2 regions of the Globicatella sp. PHS-GS-PNBC-21-1553 genome follow, and region 1 is predicted to be linked to the other one. Evidence: predicted binding sites of a transcription regulator. Region 1 holds the regulator's gene; the other holds the start of a gene.
The links. The regulator NrdR, encoded in region 1, represses ribonucleotide reductase genes. The targets are predictions, from matches to a motif close to ACACNATATATNGTGT.
Positions count from the first base shown of each region.

Region 1 (3,431 bases):
AAGTGTAGACAATCCAAGGTCTGAATGGGCAATATTTGATAATGTTCATGAGCCGATTATTGATGAAGAAACCTTTGATATTGTAAAAAGGATAAGAAAAACAAGACGAGTTCGTAACAGCTTAGGAGAAATGCCTGCCCTATCTGGTATGCTCTACTGTGCAGACTGTGGAGCAAAATTGTATCAAGTGAGAGGTAAAGGCTGGTCTCATGATAAAGAATACTTCGTTTGTGCATCCTATAGAAAGCAAAAAGGCAAATGTACTTCACACCAGATAAAGAACATTCAAGTTGAAGAAATTCTTCTGAGGGAAATTAGGAAAGTTACAGCCTTTGCAAAAGACCATGAGGAAGAATTTGTAGATTTAGTTTTGAAGAAGAAAACCAGCGAGTTAAATCAGGTATTAAGAAGTCAGAAAAAGGAATTAGAAGATTCTAAAAATAGAATTGTAAAACTCGACTCTATCGTTCAAAACCTCTATGAAGATAACTTGGAAGGCAAAATATCTGACCAAAGATTTGAAAAAATGGCTAAAGCTTATGATGAAGAAGAAATTTCACTTCAAAAAAGAATAGCTGAACTTGAAGAAACTATTTCAAAATCGCAGGAAGAAGAACTTAATGTGGAATCATTCCTAAAACTTGTAAGAAAGTATACGGATATAAAGGAACTTGATCCAGAAATAATTAGAACTTTTGTAGATAAGATTTATGTAGAACAATCAGAAAAAGTTCCAGGTACAAATTTAAAGAAACAAACCATTTGGATTTATTGGAATTTTATAGGGAAAATTGACATATAAAAATCGGCACAAAGGTTAATACCTTCATGCCGATTAAATTTTAAGGAAATAAATCCCTAATTAATAGCCCCTAAGGTTAATACCTTCATGCCGATTAAATTTTAAGGAAATAAATCCCTAATTAATAGCCCCTAAGATGGACTTTTTATTTTTAATATTTGTTTTCGTGGTGTTATTCATCTTGTCAAGAAGAGATGAGCGCAGAAATAAACGCTATTATCAACAGATGAATCAATATCAAACATATAATCAATATGGACAACCGGTGAACCCCTATCAACAAGCACCGTACCCACCTTATGGTAAAGCGATTGGTAAATGGACTTATTTCTTAGTAGTTTTCTTTTTAGGTGGCTTGGGTGTTCATAAATTTATCGCTGGCAAATGGGTTCAAGGATTATTATATTTAGCCTTTTCATGGACTTTTGTGCCTAAGCTTATTTGCTTTTTTCCATTTGATTGGAGTGTTATTTAGACAACCAGACCAGTTTGGCAATATTTATATTTAATATTAGTAGAGCTAGAGGCGAACAGAAGGCAACAAGATATTTTCGCTAAATATTATATTTAATATTAGAAGTGTTAGAGGACGAATAGAAGCCAACAAGATATTTTTGCTCATTAATATTGGTAGCGTTAGATGACCTCTATCTAATGAATTTAGGTGCCTAAGAATCGATTCTTTTAACTCACAAAACGTTTACTACAGCATCACATTGTCATTAAATTAACTGAGTTTTTCAGAGTGTCAATGCCGGTGTAGATATGCTACAATAGGAGTAACTAACAGTGTTTAGAAAGGAGGAGCGCTTTTTATGCTATGTCCAAAATGTCAAAGTTCACAAACAAAAGTAATTGATTCACGTTCTGTCGATGATGATACTTCGATTCGCCGTCGTCGTGAGTGTTTAAATTGTGGGTACCGTTTTAATACTTATGAACGAGTAGAACGCACCCCTTTACTTGTAGTCAAACGGGACGGCACTCGTGAAGAATTTAGCCGTGAAAAATTATTAAGAGGGATTATTCGTTCCGCAGAAAAACGTCCGATAACGAGAGAACAAATGGAACGTTTAGCATCCGCTGTTGAAAATGATATTCGCAATTATACTGACACGGAGATTCCAAGCGAACAAATCGGTGAATATGTGATGCCTCGTCTTTTAGAATTAGATGAAGTCAGTTACATCCGATTTGCGAGTGTTTACCGTCAATTTCAATCACGCGAAATGTTTATGAAAGAATTGGAAAGCATGATGAAATCACGAAGTGAAGTGCAAGAGAGCGATGAGTGAATTAAAAAGTCCAGTCCAACCCTTTATCGTGAGACATAAAGGAGCCTTGTCTGCCATTCAAATGCAAAGCTTAGTGCAATTGTATCAACCGATTATCGGGATGGATGCCGTCAATTTTTATTTATTATTATTCCAGCAGCCGGTCAATGAACAAAAGATTTCAACACAAAAAGTTCATTCGAGTTTATTTCCTTATATTGCGGGCTCGTTAGGAAAAATCGATGATGCGCGCCTCCATTTAGAAGCGGTCGGCTTAATTGAGACCTATAAACAAACGGGCGAAGGGATTTTATATCCTACCTTGCTCTATGATATGCAATATCCATTATTGATTAAGGATTTTCTAGATAATCCTTTATTGAGTAATGCGTTAATCAATCAATTAGGCGATGTGGAATTTTTTGAAGTAGTGCGTCAGTGGGAAGTTGCCCCTATTGAAATGGCCGAATACGAAGAAGTGACGGTTTCTTTTGAAACAATCATGACGCCAACCCATAATGATTATCAAGCGCAAGCTTATGAAGCTAAAAATGGTTATAATCTGCAACACCATGATCAAAAGCCACCCTCTATCTCGGTGGTGGATGATTTTGACTATATGCAAGTAATGCGCAAATTAATTAGTGCGGGCATTGATCATCAAGTTTTAGGGCCGAGGGTTAAGCAAGAAACATTGGCGATTCATAAAGTCTACGGTTTTGATGAAGAACAGATTAGTCAGTTATTATTAGAAAGCTATGATGGTGAGTTACCGGCTATTCAATATCAAGAGTTAAAATTAGCTGCTCAACGGATGAGCGAAAAGAATAAACATCAAACAACCAATGTTCCACCCGCTTCGTCACAACCAGTAAAAGAGATTGTTGAAAAAACGACCATCCAAACATTAAAAGAGCAGTATCCTCATTTTGCAGAAGCTGATTTAGAAATCATGGCTCTGTGTGAAGAAGTATCTCCAGAGGTATTGTTAACACAAATTAAGCAATCAAAAAATGGTTTTGTCTCTAGTAATGAAATCCAGTATGTTCATAATATTGCGATGCGCTCGCAGTTACCAAAGAGTGTGCAAACATTCTTAGTCTACTATTTATTAATGATTGAGAATCGTGCTGATTTTCAAAAAGGTGAAAGTGAACGGATTGCTAACTTATGGCAACAAGAACAGCTAACCACAGTGGCGAAAGTAATGACCTTTGTTCATCAAAAAGCCAAAGATCGTATGATGAAGCAAAAACAATATGAAAACCGTCAAAATCACAATAAATCATATCCAAGCTATCAACGTCAGAAGAAGACGGAGCGTCAGCCTTATTGGGCACAACAGAATCAAGAAA
Region 1 is NZ_CP085470.1:491,092-494,522, reverse strand. Features, by position in the region: gene LB888_RS02315 (recombinase family protein) at 1-802, shown strand, start outside; gene LB888_RS02310 (TM2 domain-containing protein) at 984-1,277, shown strand; gene nrdR (transcriptional regulator NrdR) at 1,618-2,097, shown strand; gene LB888_RS02300 (DnaD domain protein) at 2,090-3,431, shown strand, end outside.

Region 2 (3,431 bases), 910 kb from region 1:
TACTGTTTCGGGTACAGGATTTACTTTAAAGGAAGCAAATGCTGAGACGATTGTTTGGGCGGTTGAACCGATTGCTTCACCAATGTTAAGCGAAGGGCATGCAGGCCCTCATAAAATTCAAGGAATTGGGGCAAATTTTGTACCTGATAATTATAAAGCTGAAGTTGTAGATCGTGTTTATACAGTTTCTAATGAAGATGCGATTGAATCAACAAAATCATTGGCTAAAACAGCAGGATTGTTAGTGGGTATCTCATCAGGTGCTAATGTCTTTGCGGCTACAGAATTAGCAAAAGAATTAGGATATGGAAAAACAGTGGTGACCGTTTTACCAGATACAGGTGAACGTTACTTATCTGCAGGGTTGTTTAATGCTTAAATTATTTAAGTTTTGGTGGGAGGAAGCCAAATGGGCTTATCAACAAGATCCTTCTTGTACTAGTGTGATACAAGCTTTTCTATTATTTCCAGGCATAAAAGCTAGACGATATCATACCTTGAGTCATTGGTTATATCGACGTCAGCATTTATTTTTAGCTCGTTGGGTCTCCGAAAGAGCCAAAACTAAGACTGGTATCGATATTCATCCAGGTGCTCAAATTGGGCATCATCTATTTATTGACCATGGTACCGGAGTCGTAATAGGTGAAACGGCCATCATTGGCAATCGTGTAACGATTTTCCATGGTGTAACTTTAGGCGGAACCGGTAAAGAGAAAGGGATTAAACGTCACCCTACTGTTGAATCAGATGTGATCTTAGGGGCAGGCGCAACGGTTTTAGGAAATATTACTATTGGACAAGGTGCTAAAGTAGGTGCCGGTGCTGTGGTGTTAAAGTCAGTACCTCAAAATGTGACTGCTGTTGGAATACCGGCAAAATATTATCAAACAAAAGATATACCTGTTAATAGTGTTCCACCAGAATGGTTTATTTAATAAAATATGTTTTTTTATCGTGATTAAAAATATTAAGGATATGTAATTAATCATTTAACAATTCATCTTTAAGAGACTGGCTTAAACTTGATTAATTTAGTCAACTTAGTGCTTGTTAGTTTATAGCGCATTGGTTAAGTGCGGTGAATAAACGAAGCGAAAATCATTCGATTTTCTACTTCTGATTCACTCCCTATTTTTTAATCAATAAATAACTTAGTTAAGACAAGTTAACACCTTACAAAATAGAATTATTAGAATTACATTTAGTTTAATTTTTGAGCCTGTTCTAATCGCTTTTGGAAAATTTAAAATGTATGAAATTTAGTATTGTTAATTTTGATAAGCAGCCAAACCTCACTAAAAACACTATATTTAGTGTTCAAGTAAAAATTAAACACAATATATAGTTGCAATAGCAGTAAAGATAGGGTAGTATATAGTCATTGACAATCAGTCGATAATCAAATCGACGGAAAGAGAGTGGATTATGAAAACTGTAACTGTTTATTCAAAACCAAATTGTATGCAATGTAATTTTACCAAAAAATTCTTAGAAGATAATTCTGTAGAATATACAATGATTGATGTTTATGAAAATGAAGAAGCATTAAATAAAATTAAGGAAATGGGCTTCCAATCTTTACCAGTAGTAGAAATTGAAGGCGAAGAACCATTCTTTGGTTTTAGACCTGATCGCTTAGCAAAATTAGCGGTATAAATCAATATGATTCAGATTTACTCGATTAATTAGTTATTAGACTAATAGTCGAGTTTTTTTGTTATTAGGAGTTTTGATCAAATAGTTTAGGTGAGCAATATTACTCAGTTTATTCGCACTGAATGGTATAGAGCTTTTATTAAAAAGTAATTTTAATAACGGGTTACTAATAGAAAATTTGTTGCAAATAAATTACCATACTCGATGATGCTGATTGTCCATATGGACTTTTAAGCCCAAAAAGATTCTGGCATAATAGATTAATTTCATTAGTAAAGAGAGGAAATCAATTGGAAAACATCATTTTACTAACAAATAACTTGTTCGACTACTTTATTAACCATTTAAATGCTCAAACTTTTTTCATTGTATATTTAATTATTCTAAATGTCAGTTCGCTGTTCGCGATGCTTTGGGATAAATGGATGGCTATTAATAAGGCGCAAAGGATTTCAGAGCAGACCTTATTAGCCATGGGGTTTTTTGGCGGTGGACTTGGAGGATTAGTGGGAATATTTCTTTTTCGCCATAAAATTCGTAAACCTTATTTTACGATTGTTTATCTAGCGGGTATCTTTTTAGTAGTGTTAGTATATTATCAATTTTTTGCTTCACTATTTTAAATTTGTTATACTTATTTCAATTAGAATGGAGGTTTTATAAATGACTGATTGTATTTTTTGTAAAATAATAAATGGAGAAATTCCTTCTGTAAAGGTCTATGAAGATGATTTGGTGTATGCCTTTTTAGATATTTCTCAAACAACTCCTGGTCATACATTATTAGTTCCGAAAGAACATGTGCAAGATATTTTTGATTATTCACCAACATTAGCGGGGGATGTGTTGTCACGTTTACCAAAAATTGCGAAAGGATTAGATAAAGCATTTCCAGATATGTTAGGTTTAAATATTTTAAATAACAATCGCGAGGCAGCTTACCAAACGGTGTTTCATTCACATTGGCATCTCATTCCACGTTATGGTGAAAAAGATGGCTTTGGTTTGACATTTACTAATCATATGGATGATGTATCGAAAGAACAGCTAGCATCTTTAGCTGACCAAATTACGCAAGGGATTAGTGAGGTGACTGAATAATGAAACAAACTTTTAGGTCCGGCTTATTTTGGGGTGCTGTGATAGGAGCAGCCATTGGTCTACTCAATGCACCACGAAAAGGTTCCGAAACACGTACGCAATTGAAGGAATTTAAAGAGCAAACTCAAAGCGATGTGACCGACTTGAAATTTAAAGTAGATCATTTGAATACTGTTGTTGATCAAGTAAAAAATGATGGTGTCCAAAAGACTCAGGCATTGGTTGAAGAATTACAAGGTGATATTAAACATTTTATGGAAAATAATCAACCACGTATTAATCGCATTCGAAGAAGAATCGAGACATTGAAAGATAATTTAGAAGAAAATATGAACAATCTAGCAAATGCATCAGAAAATTAGTATTTTTCTTGAAAAAGTACCATAAGACCACAAAATATGTTATAGTTATCTTGTTATACACTTTAAGTCAATGAAGGAGTTTTATTTATAATGAAAAAAGTTTAGTAAAAGTAGTGACTGGATCGGCAGTAATGTTCTTATTAGCAGGTTGCACTCCTACAAAAGCGAATGAAAACACAGAAGCAACTGCTGATAGTCAATCTGAAGTCATTGCAACTATCGGTGACGAAACTATTTCGTTAGATGATTTTTATGCAGAGTTAAAAGCGAAAGCTGGTACTGCTACTTTACGCAGTATGATTATTCAAA
Region 2 is NZ_CP085470.1:2,117,791-2,121,221, forward strand. Features, by position in the region: gene cysK (cysteine synthase A) at 1-379, shown strand, start outside; gene epsC (serine O-acetyltransferase EpsC) at 372-938, shown strand; gene nrdH (glutaredoxin-like protein NrdH) at 1,429-1,659, shown strand; gene LB888_RS10255 (DUF1294 domain-containing protein) at 1,950-2,282, shown strand; gene LB888_RS10260 (HIT family protein) at 2,323-2,760, shown strand; gene LB888_RS10265 (YtxH domain-containing protein) at 2,760-3,122, shown strand; gene LB888_RS10270 (peptidylprolyl isomerase) at 3,254-3,431, shown strand, end outside.
Region 2: nrdH (glutaredoxin-like protein NrdH) is a predicted target of NrdR. The motif match lies at 1,336-1,351, and genes of this name have one in related genera.